Regions from separate parts of the Bacillus methanolicus genome, predicted to be linked through region 2. Evidence: riboswitches for the same ligand, from Rfam matches in the RefSeq annotation. Region 2 holds a riboswitch; the other holds the start of a gene.
The links. A riboswitch is a leader RNA that binds a small molecule or an ion and turns the genes downstream of it on or off. The one in region 2 is predicted to bind cyclic di-GMP.
Positions count from the first base shown of each region.

Region 1: another riboswitch for cyclic di-GMP. It lies ahead of C0966_RS05140 (methyl-accepting chemotaxis protein); the one in region 2 lies ahead of folE (GTP cyclohydrolase I FolE).

Region 1 is NZ_PNFF01000001.1:1,014,527-1,024,120, forward strand. Features, by position in the region: gene C0966_RS05135 (amino acid adenylation domain-containing protein) at 1-2,286, opposite strand, end outside; gene C0966_RS05140 (methyl-accepting chemotaxis protein) at 2,329-4,074, opposite strand; cyclic di-GMP riboswitch class I at 4,350-4,439, opposite strand; gene C0966_RS05145 (CPBP family intramembrane glutamic endopeptidase) at 5,084-5,935, opposite strand; gene C0966_RS05150 (ISL3 family transposase) at 6,262-7,455, opposite strand; gene C0966_RS05155 (CBASS cGAMP-activated phospholipase) at 7,705-8,673, opposite strand; gene C0966_RS05160 (hypothetical protein) at 8,677-9,090, opposite strand; gene C0966_RS05165 (SMODS domain-containing nucleotidyltransferase) at 9,077-9,594, opposite strand, start outside.
Region 2 is NZ_PNFF01000003.1:91,441-101,034, forward strand. Features, by position in the region: gene C0966_RS17405 (helix-turn-helix domain-containing protein) at 1-1,121, opposite strand, end outside; gene C0966_RS17410 (hypothetical protein) at 1,898-3,010, shown strand; gene C0966_RS17415 (hypothetical protein) at 3,758-4,228, shown strand; gene C0966_RS17420 (hypothetical protein) at 4,212-4,838, shown strand; gene C0966_RS17425 (YolD-like family protein) at 5,056-5,388, opposite strand; cyclic di-GMP riboswitch class I at 6,389-6,474, shown strand; gene folE (GTP cyclohydrolase I FolE) at 6,611-7,180, shown strand; gene C0966_RS17435 (6-carboxytetrahydropterin synthase) at 7,196-8,014, shown strand; gene C0966_RS17440 (SDR family oxidoreductase) at 8,020-8,721, shown strand; gene C0966_RS17445 (ATP-binding protein) at 8,736-9,594, shown strand, end outside.

The DNA.
Region 1 (9,594 bases), on a different contig from region 2:
CTCCATCCACTTTCCTTCTAATAGTAAATCTTCCACAGTTCCTACCGTTGAAATATGATGGAATACCAAATCAGGATTCACATCCAATAATTCTAACACATGTTTCGTACCTTCTACATTGACTTTCTCAAAATGCTCCCGCTCACCAAAATGTCGAACATCCGCAGCACTATGTATAACAGCATCAACTTTAAAAGCTAACTCCTTAAACTGGTCTACAGGCAACCCTAAAAATCTCTGTGTTAAGTTTCCATTCACCACGTGAATATACTCATTCATATCCATGTGAAAATATGTATTCAACTTTTCTTTCAATCGCTCTTCAGGTTGGTTTCCTCGCACAATCGCATACATATGAATTTTCTTATCGGCCAATCTTTTCAATAAGTGACTACCGAGGAATCCGGTTGCCCCTGTTAATACCACACTCTTTACTTTTGGTAAGATCTTATCTACTTTCAACACAGGATATTCTTTTAATTGTACAAATGTTGTTTCTTTCACTTGAACCTCTTTTTTGTGCTCTTCTATTGCTTTTGCGGCTAATTTTTCTACTGTACGCAATTCAAAGAAATCCTTGATGAATAGTCCTCTATACTTTTTCTTTATCTCCGCTAATACTTCAATAATTTTTAAAGAATGTCCACCAACTTCAAAGAAATCTTCTTTTACTCCAATTCCTTCAATGTTTAATACCCTTTTCCACGCATTTAAAATGTCTTCCTCTACCTGATTTCTAGGATTTACAATGTCATCGGTTACTAATACTACTCGATCAGCTTCAGTCATCGCTAATTTCTTTCTATCTACTTTTCCTGTAGGAGCAAAAGGCAACTCTTCAATTCTTTTCATTTTAGAAGGAATCATGTAACTCGGCAAATTCTTTTTTAACTCGTTGATAATAAAAGCATGACTCAACTCATCCGTAGAAATGTAAAAAGCTTTTAATATTTTCTCTGCGTTGTCTTCTTCTACGACTACTACAGCGTCAAGAATTCCTTCAATCTGACACATCCGATTCTCAATTTCAGCAATCTCAATACGATGTCCTCGAATTTTTACTTGAGTATCTTTTCTATCGATAAACACCAAGTTCCCATCTTCTAATTCTTTTACTAGATCTCCAGATTTGTATACCATTCCTTCAAAAATATCCTCAAAAGGATTCTTAATAAACACTTCTGCTGTTTTCTCTGGTTGATTCAAATAACCCAAAGATATACCTACAGATGCAATCCACAATTCACCAATCTCACCTACTTTACATCTCTCTCCTTTCTCATTCACTACATATAATTTAGTACCATCAATTGCTTTTCCAATTGGAACACTATACATATTTTCATCGATTTCATCAGGTACCTCATAATACGAAGCCGCTACCGTCGTTTCCGTTGGGCCATATAAATTAAATAATGTCGTTTCATTTCCAAACTGCTTTTTAAAGTTTCTTGCAACCTCACCTGTTAGCAATTCTCCTGCTACCCCTACAGCCCTTACCTTTCCAAATTTCCGTTTACCATGTGTTTTAGCATATTTCGATAACTGGTTACAAAATACAGTCGGTATAGCAGGAATGACAGTAATTCCTTCTCTATCGATTGTTTTAAGAAAATGTTCAACAGACATTCTTTCCTCATCATCAATTAAATACAAAATCGAACCATTGAATAAGGAAACAAATGTTTCAGGTATAGAAGCATCAAAACTAAACGTAGCAAACTGTAATACTCGATCTTCCGGTCTAATATTGAACACTCTCTGTTTCCAAGAAACTAAATTTAATACCCCGACATGTCTCAATAAAGTACCTTTAGGATTGCCGGTAGTACCTGATGTATAAATTACATAAGCTAAATCATTCTCTTGAATGTTTACCGATACATCTTCATCATTGTCATCTAAACGATCCAACAGTATATTTTTCGATCTTACATTTAGTTTTTTAATTTTTTCTAGCCAATCTGATTTCGTTATCAAAAATGGTGATTGAGTATCTTCGATAATATATCGATTTCTTTCTTCAGGATGAGCTGGATCTAATGGTACATACACTCCACCAGCTTTTAAGATGCCTAAAATGGACACTACGGTATCAACGCTTCTTTTAAGAAAAATGCTTACAAACTGTCCTTTTTTTAGTCCGTTTTTTACTAATTCCACTGCTACACGTGACGATTCTTTATCTAGTTCTTTATATGTTAAATATCGATTCTTATCTTTAACCGCTATATAATCCGGAAATTTTTTTACAGATAATTCAAATCCTTCTACAATATTTTTCATTTGATGCCCTCCATTCTTGTAGAATATCTTGTTGAATAACCATTATATGTTAAATTGATCACTAAGCTTTTTTAATTCTTTTGATGTTTCTGTTAAGTAACCCACTGTTTCTCTTATATTTTCAAACGAAGCTTCTTGTTCGTGGATATTTTCTACAATATCATCATATCTTTTAGTAATATTTTCAGCGTTACTTGACAATTCAACAATCATAGCAGTCGATTCTTCAACTCCTGCAGAAATTTGTTGAGAGGAAGAAGAGACTACTTGCAATTTTTTAGCTACTTCCAATATAGATTCATAAATTTTCCCAAATACTTCATTTGTACTTTCTGTAATTTCAATACCTTCACTCACATCATTTTTTATGATTTCCATAGAATCTACTACTTTATTTATTTGTTCTTTTACTTTATCAATCAGTTTTTGTATGCTCTCTACCGAGTTTGCAGATTGCTCCGATAATTTTTTCACTTCATTTGCTACTACAGCAAATCCTTTCCCATGCTCACCTGCTCTAGCAGCCTCAATCGAAGCATTTAATGCCAATAAATTTGTATTATTTGAAATACTGGTTATTACTTGTAATATTTCTTGAATTTCATCCGACACGGTAACAAGCTCGTTGATTGCTTTATCGGAGTTTTCTACATTATGATTAATCTTCTCCATCTGCTCTACAACTTTATCAGTAGACTTTTTCCCATTTTCAGAAAGCAGTGTTACCCCTTCAGAAAGCTCATAAACTTCATTCGTATAATTGGCAATGCTAATTACTTCTTTAGAAATCTGCTCCACCGCAACCGAAGACTCATTAATAGATTTAGCTTGTCGCTCTAATAATTCTTGTACCATTTCTACCGAGTTTGTAATATTGTTAGCTGCTTTATAACTTGTTTCAAACGATGCATAAAGCCTTTCTGAATTCTCGGCAATCTCTTTCGAAGTATGTCGTATTCTACTTACCGTACCTTTTATTACATTTATCATTCCATTAAACTTTTGATTAACTTGGCCTAACTCATCTTTCCCTTCTTTCACTGAAATATTCAAGTTTCCTTTACTTGCTTCTTCAATACCTTGCATTAAATTGGTTAACGGCTTTAATGAAACTTTTAATAATAAGTATTGCCCTACAATTAGTAACATTAAAATAACAACTAACGAGATTCCTGATTTGAACAATAAATCTTTTTGCCCTTCCTCTATGTTTGAAGCATCTATGTCAACTCCAAAATAAGCAAATACCTCACCTTTGCTATTTATAATCGGATGTAAAATTGTCATCCAAGTACCCAAATCATCTTTATAAATTTTAGTAAATTGAACTTTCTTTTCATTCTTTAATTTCTTAATTGCTTCCACTACCACATCAGGCTGAGCATACATATCCCCTACTTTTAATCCTGATTCTTGCAACATCTCCCATATTCCAGTAGGATTTGCCACTATAGATGTTTTATTTCCATTCTTCCCCGCCAATTCAGTACCAAATATGTATCCTTGAGCAATATTCGGGTTATATTCACTTAACTGATCTAATAAAGTCGTTAACTCTTGATGTTCTTTACTTTTTATATTTTCCGTTTTAGAAGCTTGTTCTACTTTATCGACATCTATCTTCTTCATCCAAGATTTTGTAATTTCTTCCGATTGCTGTTTTAACTGATTTTCTAACAAATTACCTTGGATAATATAACCCATCCCAACAAGTGATACTCCTACAATCACAACACTCACTATCGAAAACAGCATATTCTTGGTGAAAAAATTCATGTTTTTTAACACTTTTTATTCCTCCTCATAAGAAGTAGCAATTATTTATGTAAATGCTTGTTCACTACTTGAATTTATATAAATGCAGTTTGATTTTCAGACATATGTATAAAACATTTGGACTTTTCTTTTACTTCACTTGATCATCTTACTTATGTCTATTTTTCAATCTGAACTTATATAAAAAAATTGCCCTCTCTAGTCTAGTAAAACTAAAGAGGGCAGCTGCTTGAACGAGATCATCTTAATAAAAAACTTCGTAAAGAATCAAAACGAAACTTCAGACGAAGTGCAACTGGCTGGCATGTCTATTATAAATAGATGTAGCCCCTTTAGCTTTGCGTCCTACCCTTTCGAGTAGTTTGCCAAATAAATATGAAAATTTAAAACACCAAAAGAGAACCTTTTACCATATATATATCGGCAAAAGGTAGGCAATTTTTACCTTGTTCAAAAATATTCACAAACTTGTCACAAATCGTTCTTATTATTTGTGATATTTTATGAACGTATTGAACAATTAACCTCGTAATTTTTCTTCAGTAAAGAAATTCTGTTGAGTTCCCAGAGATAAAAGGTATTTTCCGATCCGAAATCCCTTCTATAATATTGAGATAAATACTCAATGACTTTTTTTTGAAATGTCTAACAGTATGGAATCTTATGTACAAAGAGTGCTGGCGGCAGGCGATCTCTGATCTCATTATTATTAGTCATTATCGCTATCATTGTGTTATTTGTTCATTCGTTGCTGTCTGTTGCTATTATCTTACTGTTCCTACTGTCGTTTTCTCTGTCATTCCATGTCCTGTGTGTTGGTTTATGACAATAAAAGACCGCCTATGTATTATTTTCTTTTTTCCTTTTTTATTAAAAAATTAATCTTAACTGATACAAATTATTAATATCATTAACATTTTCTAAAGGTATGTTTAATTGAAGTTTTAAAGCTGTTCCAATTAACAGCTGGTTTAGTTCAATGTGTGAAAAAATACGTGCAAAAATAATTGCTGTATTTTCCTTAAAAAGTGACAGTATTCCTTCTAACTTTTGTTTTGCGAAATCCAATCCAGCAGATAATGAGTACATATAGTACGATAACAGGAAGAGCAGCTTCGATCCCAAATGTACCGCCCGTAATCCAAACACTGTCCGATTTTAACCTGAGCATCACAAGGGAAGAATGACTTCTGTCGGGCACAGGAGCAAATTGCACCATTTGGGAATTAATAAAAAAGTTCCAAATGATATGCACCACGACTGCATTCCATACATTCCCCGCCATATAAACAATAAGCGAAAACATAATGCCAACCAAGCTGCCTGCGATAAGTACCAAGCACACATCAACCAACTGTAACCCATTCACAGTAAGTAAATGAAGAGCACCGAACAAGATGGAAGTGATGAAAACGGCGGTAATCGCATTCCATTTGTCTTCGATTAGCTTAAACAAATAACCGCGGAACAAAATCTCTTCAATCACCCCGGCAGAGCATGCCGTGAAGAACGAGCCAATGATAAACGCTAAAGCAGATTCAATATGAAGTTGTTCTTGCTTTTCAAAAACGACGAATTCTGTGAGCAGATAAAATGCTATAACTGTAAGTGGCATTGCCAAACCAACAAATACCCATATTTCACCAGTATCAAACAGTTTATGAATACGATAATATCCACTCGATTTTTTAAAGAACAGCCGCGCATACAACCATAGCAGTCCTACAGTAAATCCAATACGTATAAGTTCTTTGACCACAACCCGCATCGTACCGTTTTCAATCACATCCGTCAGGGGAATCACAAAAATGGCTGCTAACAAAAACAAAATAACCAACATCAAACAATGTATAACTACCTTTCCCCAGTGCATAACTAATAGCTCCTCCCTTTTTATGGTTCACGAAGCCATATCAAAGCTGGCAACCTTAAAACGAGTGCACAATGACCCTATCGTTCACAATGTACCGCTTTACAAATCTTATATTATGTTATTTGGGTTAGATATGTAGTCTCTTCACCATATTCTGTGATGTCCACACAATTCCTGAAATAAGTTAGCTAGATTGGTACTCAATCTAGAGTAGCCCCTTCGTCAGCTTGCAGACCACTAAGTTGGTAGAATGGAAGCGGTCAAGTGCTTTCCTTGACGGCTTCCATTCTACCAACTACAATGCGGAAAGCTGATGGAGGGCAAGGTTAAGCAACCTGATTTTTATAAGTTTTACCTGTACATTCCAAAAATACACGTAGCCGAAATCTTTCAAGGTTTCTGAAGCCAAAAGCACGTCTTTTGATGTTCTTAATCTTATGGTTTGTACCTTCAATCCGGCCATTCGTAAAAGGTGTAAGAAAATATTGTAAAATTTGTGCCTTCCAATTTTCTATCGTCTTGGCAACTTGATGAAATGAAGGAAATGGGCTGCTCCATGCGAGTTGAATCCATTCTTCTAAGAGTGAATCAGCTGTATCATAGTCATTCACTTGGTATATTTCTCTAAAGAGTTCTTTTAGAAAATAGGCATATGACAATTCTGAATGCTCTTTGAGCATCTCGTCTAATTGTTGTTTTTCATTAGCCGTTAACTTTTCAGAACCTTTCAAGAGTTTAAACCGTCCCTTTTTTAGTCCAGGAGTTTTCTTTCTAACTTGGTCAAGTGCATGTGTCACCTTTTGCACCACATGATATTTATCAATGACGATACAGGCCTCTGGGAATATAGATTTAACAGCTTTATGAAAGGGATCCCACATATCCATGACAACGGTTTGAACACACTTATTAGCCAGGATCTCCTTGGAGAGTAAGGTTAGAGTAGAATCATAACTACGTTGATGTTCCATACCAAGAACACTGCCGGATTGGGCATCCATTAGAACGGTTTCATATCGGTGACCCTTTCGAACAGCGATCTCATCAAGGCTAAGGACTAGTTCATTGTTTTCTAAAGCACTATCAAGATGTTCTAAATGCTCCATTTCTTTTTCTTTAGCGATGGAATAAAAAATTCTTTCTACTGTCGTATAAGGAACTTTTTCCTTTCGACTTACTTCTTGAATAGTGGATCCATTGCACATTTGATACAGATATTCTCTGTATCGATTGGTCTGATGCTTATTAGGACTGATAGATTCAAATGTTTGTGAAAATACCTCATTACAGTTGTGACAACGGTATCTATGCACTCTGACTAATAAGAAAAGGGGCTTACCTAATACGGACAAGTCACGAACCTTTCTTGTCCGCCAGTCGTGGACATTACTGGTAAAAAAGCCGCAAAAAGTACAACGTTCTTCCATCGTATTTTTCTCAACATGTAACAGATTGCAATCTTCAAGAAATACTTGTTTAACAACTTCAAATTCTGGCAAATCTAGTGATACGGAAAACACTTTTGAACCTCCTGTTATGTTAAGTCACGCTAACATTATTGCCAGGAATTCGTGAGTGTTTTCCTTATTTTTTGGGTTAAATCACAAAATGTGGTGATGAATCAAAACATCTAATTTCTCTTGATTGAACTCTTCTAAAATAGTGATAATATAACAAAAGAGGTGCGAATTGCACCCCATTTTAAATGATTGTTTACTATTTTACACTTTCAAATCCAAACCTGTTTATTAGAATTCAAACCATTATTACTATTGAAGTATTGCACTTCTTTCGAAAAACATATCTTTTATGCCTAGCGGAATAAAAGTCCTTTCAAACATGTGGTTTGCTTCCTGTATCATGATAGAAATATCTTCTTTGTTCGTGGTGTCTAATGGTATCGGTCGAGGAAGAGTTGGATTTAAACGGATTAAATTACTTCCGATTAGATACCTGGCAGTGTGTTCAGCACCTTTTGACTGTGCTTGCATCGTAAGTTCCACCAGCTTCTTCCTCCAGGACAACCATCCACCTGCTTCCGCAATCTTATTAGGGGCATTGTATAAACTGTCACCTGTTCCAATGGAAAGCACTTTTATTTGATCAAGTGTAAATCCTAACTTTTTGGCCTCAGCTATCCCTACTAATACTGGATTGTTTGCCCAAAGTCCACCATCTATTTTACATTCTCCGTCACCTATATTGGCAGCAGGGAAGTATGTAGGAGCGGCGGACGTTGCCAATCCTACCTCCCACATGTAACGCTCTCCGTCCCTAATATAATCTGAGCAGTGGGGAGTTTTATAAACTTTAGGTTCAGCTTTATGATGTTCAATGGAAGGAATACACAACAATGTCTTGGCATCATTAATCCTCTTATCAGTGAACTTCTCCATTAAAAGGGCTTTTAATGATGTGTTATCGTAAGATGTGTTAATAAAATATCCGCTTGCCTTTTTATTACCGAAAATACGCTTGCCTTCACTAATATATAGATTGGAGATTTCTTCAGCGCTCATTCCAGATGCCAATCCTAAGCATATGATTCCACCAGTTGATGTACCTGCTAATAAATCGAAGTGTAGGTAAATGGGCGTTCTGATAACTTCTTCAACAAGTTTTAAATATCGAGCAGGAATTATTCCCTTCATTCCTCCACCATCAATTGATAAAATTTTAAAGGCATTATGTTCTCTTGGCTGCCAGTTCCCCGTCTTTATGTGTTCCCAATTTAACATTTTTTACTTCCTCTCTGTAAAACTAATTGGGCTGTGGGGAGCTTCTTTACCCCACCAAACACCTTCTTCTAACCAAATATTATAAAAATATAACCATTCAGAAGCCCAAGGTATTAGGGTATCAGAAATTAACATGTCAGGTCTATAACTATTATCGTTTGGATGATATAAACATAAGGAGTTGTCGCCATAACGAAGGGGTGCGGATCTTAATATTTCTGGCTCCAAGACAAAAACCTTAGGTTGATATGGATCGTATTGGATTTTGACAGTGTAGATTGGTGATTTTTCTGAAGGTTGCAGTTTTCCTATCCAGTAAATATTTTGATGACTATCTTTAAATAGTCTAAATGAAGGGAATTTTTTTGATATGGCAAAATTTTGCAATCCCAAATTAATGGTTTTAATATTCTTCATCTTGTTTACCATAAAAACGATGGTCGCGGACTTTTGTCCCATGATCTTGGTTTAGGATGCCAGCAGAAGACACTTTTACTAAGCCTCTACTAATATTGTCAGCCATATCCTTTACTTCACCTAGACTGGATGGAAAGTAGGACTTACCGAAAATGTTTTGCCATTTTTCAATGCTGCTTTCCTTGTCCTTATCATCTAAAGCGTCTTGGCAATCGTCTTTTAGATTTTTTACCTTTTTGAGGAACCGTCCAGCTTTCGTATGATCCCAATTTCTTGCCAAATTTTCATCTTCAAGGGAAGGATTTTCAACGTATATCTCATCTTCTTCTAATAGACATTCCAATTGATCTACGAGAGAGATTAATGTTTCTACCAATGTTTCAGCAATGGAACTTTTTTTCACAAAACTGTTTCCGATTAAAGTGGTCATTAAGATAGATTTGGGTGCTGTATCTTTTCCGACATTATCGTCTCGCCAATGCTTCATGATTTTCACTATTTTTG
Region 2 (9,594 bases):
CCTATACTATATGGCCTTAAGTAATCCGCACCTTTCTGACGGATTCTCCATTGCCAAGATAAATAGCGCGCAAGACGTTTATGGTATTTTTGTTTCACCGGATTATATTGTAGTGTTTTCAAGGCTAGTAAACCGCTGCTACGTTTCGATCCATACAAGAAGTTGGCCAATAATTCCCCAGGCCGTATTTTACACTCATAAATTCCTACTGGCTGTGAATTTCGATACGCAACCGTCACACTGTCCAATATGAAGAGAGGATTAAACTGCACCTGTTCTAGCTCCTCAATTTCATTGCTATCTGCATCGACAAATCTCAAATTGTCGCGCTCTATTCGTATCCATATCGTTGTTAAGGCGGCAAGCCGTTTCATTATCTCATCACGTTCTTTTTTTCGATAACCAGTTTGGTATCCATCAATTTCAGATCTTCCCTGTACTTGTCTTAAATTAAGGGCATCATCTGTATGGAAATTGATCATTTGCTCCTTATGGGTAGCCTGTTTCATCCATAAAATTGAAATAATATCAAAAATATCAGCTGTTAGATCATCCATAGAGGTTATAGCCTGGGCGGTTAAATTTTTCCATTGCTCAATTTCTTCAGCTGATAATTGTGGTGCATTTTCATTAGCTCTTAATTGGGCTGTTGCTTGTATGGTTTTCTCGTTAATGAGAGCAGTTGGAAAATCTTTATTATCTTTATTAATCTGAAATTCATTTTTACTGATGGTTTCCCTTAATTTATGAAATAAAAGAGCGGAGCCCGATTCAATAAATCTTTGATCTAATAATTGCGTCACAATGTCCTGATTAGGGCTTACTGTAGACGAAGTTTTTTTTTCGATATTAATATAGGGAATTACAAATTCCCGGATTTGATTTTTGTAGTTATGTATCCAATCTTCAATTTCTTGCATATTTAATACATGTTCACTAGATAACCGATTGATAATAGCCAAAAATGCTTTAAGAGACTGACATGGCTGAAAGTCCTCATTATTATATTCTGCTAATTTCCTCAAATCTGTTTTCCATTTTGCAATTATCTCTGGATATTCCGGGAAGGTATCATTTGCAAACTGAATGAACTTTTTTTGAATATCATTTTGTTCGATCATTAATGATCCCCCTAAGCCTTCATACATATCAATCTACTATATAACAATATTTATACGAACTATACCTGTTGTCAACAAGCTCACGATGCACAAAATACTCGATTTATAAAATAATATGACGTTTCCTATCACAGAAAGTAGTGGAATGCCTTTATTGGTTAGGCTTTATAGATGCACAAAAATAAACAATATTGACGTTTCCCTTCACAATGATGCACAAAATTTTTTTGTGCATGTATATCTTTCAAGACGCTTGCCTTCACAGACATGCACAAAATAACATTACTTTTTTGATATGCACAAAAATAAAGAGTTTCTCTACCTTAAATTTGTAAGATTTTATCCATGCACATAATGTACATTTTTTGACGTTTGCTTTCACAGACATGCACAAAAAAGTATAGATTCCACAAATCTACTAAAAAATTGACGTTTCCCTTCACAAGCACATGCACAAACTTTTGTGCATCCAGATATAAAATATACAATATTAAAACCTAGAAAAACGCTAGAAAGCTTGATTTTTCATTAGTTTTCTCTACGCACAAATCTTATCTGCTTTGACGTTTGCTCTCACAATAGGGTAAATTTAGTTATTTTTTATGACGCTTGCTATCACATAAAAAATTTTAATGTTTTTTCTAACCCTTATGGGACAAGGGGTAGAGGGCTATGCACAAAAGTGCAAGTTCTTTAATTAAAGGAATTATTTTGCTAAAAATGGCTTTTGTTATAATCCATAACAGAATTACTAGGTAAGAAAGGAGTGAGGGAATATGAAAAAAATCAAAATAGACGGATTTAGAATGCACCATGCTATTTTAAAAGAATTTCATACCATTCGAGATCAATCATTCGAACGCCCTCCTGCTTCTGCCTATGTGGTTTATTTAACGATGCTAAAGCAATTAGACCGTGAGAAAAACCAGAGAGGAATCTTAAAGGAGTATAATCTTGCCTATTGGGCAAAAAAACTTAAAATCCCTTATTCTTCTTTATACTCCGGTAAATTGTACTTAGAGAAATATCATTTTGTTAGAGAGGAAATACATAATGGTTTGCCGGTCTTAGTTTTAAAAGATATTGAAAAATTAAATAATCCTGGACTGGAAGAAGGGAAGTTAAACTACCTTCTAATTCCTCATGCTCTTTTTGAAACAAATATATTAGCTGAATTGGTTCGAACTTCTAACCCAGAGGGTATTGAATTGATTTTGTCCTTATTTAATCAATTCCGTACAGCTATGTCTAAAAAAGAAGTTATCGAATTACATAAGCTGCGCCAATCAAGAAATATGTCAACATTAAAAAAACAGTTGAATAAAAACGCTAAAAAGGTACGGGAAATCCTAAGCCTTCTTGAACCATTATTTACTATAGAATATGATGGCTTGGAATATCGTGGACATCAGATATGGGTGAGAAAAGTATGGATTACTTTAAAAGAGAATTGTGTGAAGGAACAAAACTCTGAAGAATTTAAGGTAGATCATCTTACTGCAATTTTATCTCATGAATTAACCTATTTCTTAGATGGTAATAAATTGAAGTACAAACCGCGGGATCAGTTTGATATAATGATTTCCTTTAAACAAGAAGTCTATGATAAGGTCAAATTCATTAAAGACAACGAAAACTTTAATTTAGAACGTGCTGTAAAAAGATATTTTCTCCAATGTATGGATGATATAGGCGCCTATATTTACCAAAAAAGAAAACAAAATAAAACCTTTAGAATTTATTCTCTCGGAGCTCTTTTTAGGAAAGCGTTTCGGAACAACTTTGTTACTTTCCTTAAGAAAATCCCATACGAATTAATTCACGATGCAAAGGTAGAACAGTATGTAAAAACTGGAACCATTCCAGATTTTGCAAAATTTAATATCTAAGCAGCCTTGTAAAAAAATTAAGAATTTACAAGGCTATTTGCATTGGTTTAAGTTTATTGTTCCCAGACCATACATAAAAAAGGACATAAAAAAAAGGACATGATCATCATGTCCTCATTTTTATGTTAAAAACGATTACGAATGTATACTTGTGGATTTGTGGTAATTTCATTTATATACCTATGAATATATGAGTTTATAAATAACATTCTTGTTGAAATGTGAAACCATCTTTAGGTTTTCTGTTAATTTCTTAAAAATTTGATAACAAGATTCTTGGACAAACGTTCAATCCCTTGTCAGAAAAGGGAAGGGTGTCTCCTGTGAAAAGAGGCTTATTAATTTTGTTTTTTTTAATAAATCTTTACTTTTAATATTTTATGTTTTCTTTATCTTTATATGTTTTTTATCAAAAAAATAGTGCTCTTTATAAAAAGAGGCACCTTTAAATAAAGCTTATTTAACTTTAACACTAACTAATTTAACCCCTGCTTTTTCAGCTTTTTTTGTAGCCTTTTGGAGCTTCTTTATTAATTGTTTGTCATTCCGCTTTATATTTAACATCTTTATTACACCCCTTTCCTTACTAACCGCTTTTTACTATCCAAAGTATTGACAGATAAAACTAAAAATATACAAATATAAGTTCTAAATCTTGTCCTTTCCATCTATACATCTATTAAAGAATGGAAAAGTGGAAAAATGACCATGTGTTTAAGAAAAAAAATAAGGAAAGAAGGGAAGAGAGTGGGGTACATTAATCCTTTATTTAATAAACCTACAATAATAAACGAAATAAAACTGAAAGAAAAAACATTAACAAAAGCTGTTAAAAATCGCGCAGTTCGAAAAGACAAAACTCATAACATAAAGTTTCCTGTGTCACCAATAATTCAAATGAAATTAAAAAGCTATTGTAAACAAGCTGGAAGGATTTATAAAAAACAAGGGAAAGAACCGCTTAGCCAAACAAAATTTAACACGCTTTTACTTCGATTTGGGCTGCAACATGAAGAAATTCTTAAATGGACGCATGATTATAACGATACAAAAGTGTACATGCATACAAACATTTTAGAAACGGAATATACAGAGATAGGTGGTCCTCATGGTTTAGCCATACGGAAAAACTTATCAGACCGAAAAGTTGTTTACCAAATAATGCTTTCTGTATTGCAATGGCTGGAAGGTGGGGGAACTCTTGAGAAAATCTTATAGTAGTTTAAATCTTCTCCAAGAGCGTTTATTAGGATTAACGGAGACAAAAGGTCTGTTCAAATCATTACTATCTAATAGGAAATATCTAACAATTACAATGCCATACTACGATTATATAAGAGGGAAAATCTTTATAGAGGATCTACGTGACAACTTTGGAGAAGATGTTCCTTATAACTTTGATATGGGGGTTTTGCTTCACATGCTTTACGATGATTTTCTTGCCCAAATCAAAAAAGGAGCAAAAAATGAAGAAATTGCTCTATACTTAATAAGAGGAAAAGAGAAGCATTTTAAGAAGAAAAAGCAGAAGCGGGTTATGAAGGCTCTCACAAAACATATATTTGAGTTTGAAACAGTAGAAGAGGAAGATGAATATTTTGAGTCGCAAGAAAGTAAAATAGCTTACTTAGAGCTTAGAATACGTGAGTCAGAGGTATTGAGAGGGGAAGTCCTAATTTATGATTTGGAGCCCTTTATGAAAGGCATAAATGTAACTATTGAACAGCTAATTAGCATTGTTTATTTAGATTTTATCGAAAATGTAAAAAGTGAAGGGAATTCACTAAAAGTACAAAAGTCAATCCTAGCTCATTTAAAGAGATTTTAATGTTTTTAATAACCAGCTTTTATTTGTTGTATTTTATTGTAAAAGCGGTTTCGCTAAATTTTTTTGCTGGAATTCTCCCCTTCAAACGTTTATATGGTTGAAAATAATTCCTTAACCTATTTTGAAGGGAAGAGATCAAATGAGAAATAAAGACATAAAGCAACAATTAAAGTAACTCTTATAAGAATTAAATCGATACCCCACAAAAGTGGGGTTCTTATTCTTGAATATCAATAATACAATCGATTCTTATTTCTTGCCAGTCGCCAAATTTATCAACAATCCGAATAACTCTCTTTTTTTCATCGAAATAATGTATTCTCCCGATAATAATTTCATACCGGTGATTATTATAATATGTAACCGTAAGTTCTTTTGGAAATTCCATGCTATCGGAGATAATTTGGTTAAAATATTCTAACAGCTGTTCATCTAAAAAAGGTTTTTCTATATATTCTTGTTCTTTATGTAACTGTCTAAGGCTTGAAACGAATTCTGGTTGTAGTGCTACTGTAGGAAATTTTTTGAGTCCTCTGTCTCGAAGTGTCATTTTTAATCCCTTCTTTAAAAGAACGTTTGTTCTTATTTTACCCTCTTGATTCATAAATCACAAGGAATACCTTGTGATATTTCTTGAATATTTGAAAAGAAAAAATGCAAATTAATCTAATAAGATACGAAATGGCTAACCCTTTACAAAATCGCTACCGATTCCTTATCCCTTAAAAAAGCTGCCTTTTGTCGATTGTTAAAATGCTTTTCATATTCAAAATTTAAAAAATCTAGAAATTCATTTATCTCCTCTTGATCAGAATAAATAACGGAAATAATTTTTTTGGCCCGGCGATTGGCCATTTCTTTAGTTTTACTTACCTTTATCTTGCTGAAAACATTCCGATAAAAATAGTACTCACCATCATCGTTTTCTGTCTCTTGTGTCAAGTAGTTAAATAAAGATTTTAAAGCATTTATATCCTTAATACAGTCTCATTTGAACGCTTCTTTTCAACGCCTTCTCGTTCGCTTATGAGGTGTCTTTCGTTAATAATGCATGCTTCTATAGAGTCATACCTCTTAATGTACTTTTTTCCTCTCATTCTTTCTCGTTTATTTAAACAAATAATATATCATAAGAAAACATTATTTATTGGGTATATTTTACTATTTAATTATCTAAATATTGAAAAGGGTTAAAACACAAAATAAAGTTTTTGTTTAATAAAGTCGAATAAAGTTGAAAAAATTATATGAATTGGTATAATCTAGATGAATTCATTACATTTGTAATAGGAATATATTACTATTTGATGAGTTGAGACTAAAAAGGTAAAAAAGTTTGATGAAGGATCTATCGAAATATAAATATAGAAGTTTTTTGGAAAAAGACAAGAATGCTCCAGGATAAATAGGCAAGCATAAAGGTTGTAAAAAAGTAAACGAAAATACTAATGTGTAAGAAAGAAGTTATTTTATATACCTAAAATAGAAATAAAAACCATTTGAATCAGGTGAATATTGTCAATGTAAATTTAATAACAAATGGATAATTCCTTCGATAATGGCAAATCCATCGAAAGGTGGAGACGCAAAGCTACGGGCCTAAGGAAAATTTATCTATGGTCGCCGGGTTACCGAAAAGGATTGGAGCAAGCATAGTTAATATGTCATGTGTAAATGTTTTTAGAAACATTGCACTGTCTCATTAATTGTCCACCATCCTTTTTGGTGGACTTTTTTGTTTTACTATAAATCTACTAACTGGAGGAACACATATGAGAAATGATTTACAAAAGGAATTATTAGAGGGACATATTCGTGCAATTTTAGAATTAATTGGCGAAGATCCAAATCGTGAAGGCTTGTTAGATACACCAAAACGTGTAGCTAACATGTTCGAAGAAGTATTTGCCGGAATAGGCGTTAATCCCGAAACAGCTTTAACAACTACTTTTGAAGAGGTTTATGAAGGGTTAGTTGTTGTAAAGGATATTAATTATTACACTTTCTGCGAACATCACCTAATTCCTTTTTTTGGTAGAGTTCACATTGGATATATTCCGAACGGTAAGGTTGTTGGTTTAAGTAAATTTGCTCGTCTAGTTGACCTTGTTTCAAAACGGCCACAAGTTCAAGAAAGAATGACACAACAAATTGCCGATGCTGTTATGAATGTACTCCAACCTGAAGGAGTTATTGTAAATGTTGAAGGACAACATCTTTGTATGTGCGCTAGAGGAGTCAAAAAACCTGGCAGCTCAACTGTTACGACCATAAAAAAGGGTGTATTTAAAGAGAATGTCTCGTTAGCAGAAGAGTTTGAACGGGTTCTTTTAAAAGATTAATAGGGGGTGATTTAATTGCTCTACCTTTCAAGAAAATTGTATTTCTCTGCCGCTCATTCTTATCGTATTGAGGAATGGAGTGAAGAGGATAATAAAAAGGTTTTCGGTCCATGCAGTAATCCAAACGGTCACGGACATGATTATACTTTAGAAGTTATGGTTAAAGGAGAGTTGAACAATAAATCTGGCATTGTTGTAAATATTGCCGATATTGATAGAGTTGTTAAATCATTTGTTCAAACTGAATTAGATGGGAAATTTTTGAATAAAGAAATTCCTTATTTTAAAGAAAATATTCCAACCACAGAAAATATAGTGACCTATTTGTGGAATTCATTAGATGGAAAAATTGAGAACTGTATTCTTCATAAAATCCGATTACGTGAGAATGATTTCTTATATTCAGAGAAGGAGAAAGAACAAATGGTTCGATTAACACGAAAATATCATTTTTGCACAGCCCACCGATTACATAGTGAATTATTAAGTGAGGAAGAGAATATGGCTCTCTTCGGGAAATGCAATAATCCATACGGGCATGGACATAATTATTATTTAGAAGTTACAGTAAGTGGAAAGCCTGACCCTGTTACTGGAATGATTGTTGACATTGCTAATATGGACCATATTGTAGACGAGGTCATTCTACAGAAATTTGACCATAAAAATCTCAATTTAGATACAGAGGAATTCAAGAATTTAAATCCTACTTCTGAAAATTTAGCGATTGTAGTTTGGGATTTACTATCGAAGAAGCTTTCAAATCTCTACAAAATAGGCTTATATGAAACGGAAAAAAATTACTTTGAATATTATGGGCCTAATAAGGAGTAGAGACTATGGAAAATAAGGAACAGCTAAAAGGAAAAACAATTGTTATTACTGGTTCCAGTAAAGGTATAGGAAAAGAAACTGCGTTATTACTAAAAGACAGAGGTGCAAACCTTGTATTAGGCAGCCGCAGCAATATAGAAAAAGTTAGTGAAAACCTTCTCGAATTACCATTAGATGTGAAAAGCGAACAATCAGTAAAAGAGTTTTATGAACGAGCTGTTAAACATTTTGGAACTATTGATGTTTTGATTAATTGTGCAGGTGTAGGTATGTTTGCAAACACCATTGATTTATCAACAGATGATTTTGACCAAATGATTTCTGTTAATTTACGAGGAACATACCTTACATGTAAATATTTTGGCAAACATATGGCTGAACAAGGGATAGGGCAAATTATAAACTTAGTATCAATCGCTGGAACAACTGCACTGCCAGGATGTGGAGGCTATTCCGCATCAAAATTTGGTGTTCTAGGCTTAACCAAAGTGTTACAACTAGAACTTCGACAAAAAGGAGTCCAAGTCACAGGGGTTATTCCTGGAGCGGTTAGCAGTAGCTTTTGGGAAAATATTGAACCAAAACCAGATATATCGAAAATGATTCCTGCAGTTACAGTTGCAAAGCATTTACTATATTTAATTACTCAACCGTCTGGGGCATTTGTTGATGAGATAACAATTATGCCACCTCTAGGAATCTTATAGAGGGGGTTACTTTCTTGAGGCGGTTATTAGATAAAATTTTGAAACCTTCTTCTAAAGAAACTCAAATTGGAACTCCGTCTCTCCCTTCTAATTTAACTTTTACGGAACTAGCCTATATGACTAAGAGGGGTTTTCTTGCGAAAAAGCTAGGTCACTATCTTGGCTTACATACAGATGAAGGGGATTCATTGTTTTTTCTCTCATTATCTAAATCTTCTTTTGCGAATCCAAATAAAGAAAATCAAAGTGAATTTATTCTCTATTTAAGTGAACAACTATTGAAATGGAGCGATCAAAATCAAGATGTTCCACAACAAATAAAAAGTTTAGATATTAGAGTCGACATTCAAAATGCTATGTTAAAGGCTTACGAAATATACAAAAGCGACTTATTTAACATACCAGCAGAGAAAGAGAAAACAGTTTCAACTAACCTAACAAGTAACGATAAATGGGAAGTTTATCGAGATGTCATTTTCGCAGTAACTCAAGGAAAGTTTTTGCTGATTAAGAAAGAAGAAGTGAACAAATATAAAGAAGGAATCGTATTATGTGAAGGAACGATAAAAAACCGCTCTGATATTCCAATTTGCCGTACCCTTGCAAGAGAAAGTCTAGAGTTAGAGGGTTTTAATAAAACAACTATAATGAGTTGGTTATTGGTTTTGTCAGAAGCTATTACGAATATCGTTAAGCATGCTGAAGAAGGAAAAATGACATTAATAAAAGATGAAAAGAACCAGGAAATAAGATTTGTTATCGAGGATAAAGGTCCTGGATTCGCTTTAAAAAATTTGCCTAAAATGACTCTTTTAGCTGGATATTCAACAAAAAATTCTTTAGGTCAAGGATTTACTTTAATGATGAAGATGG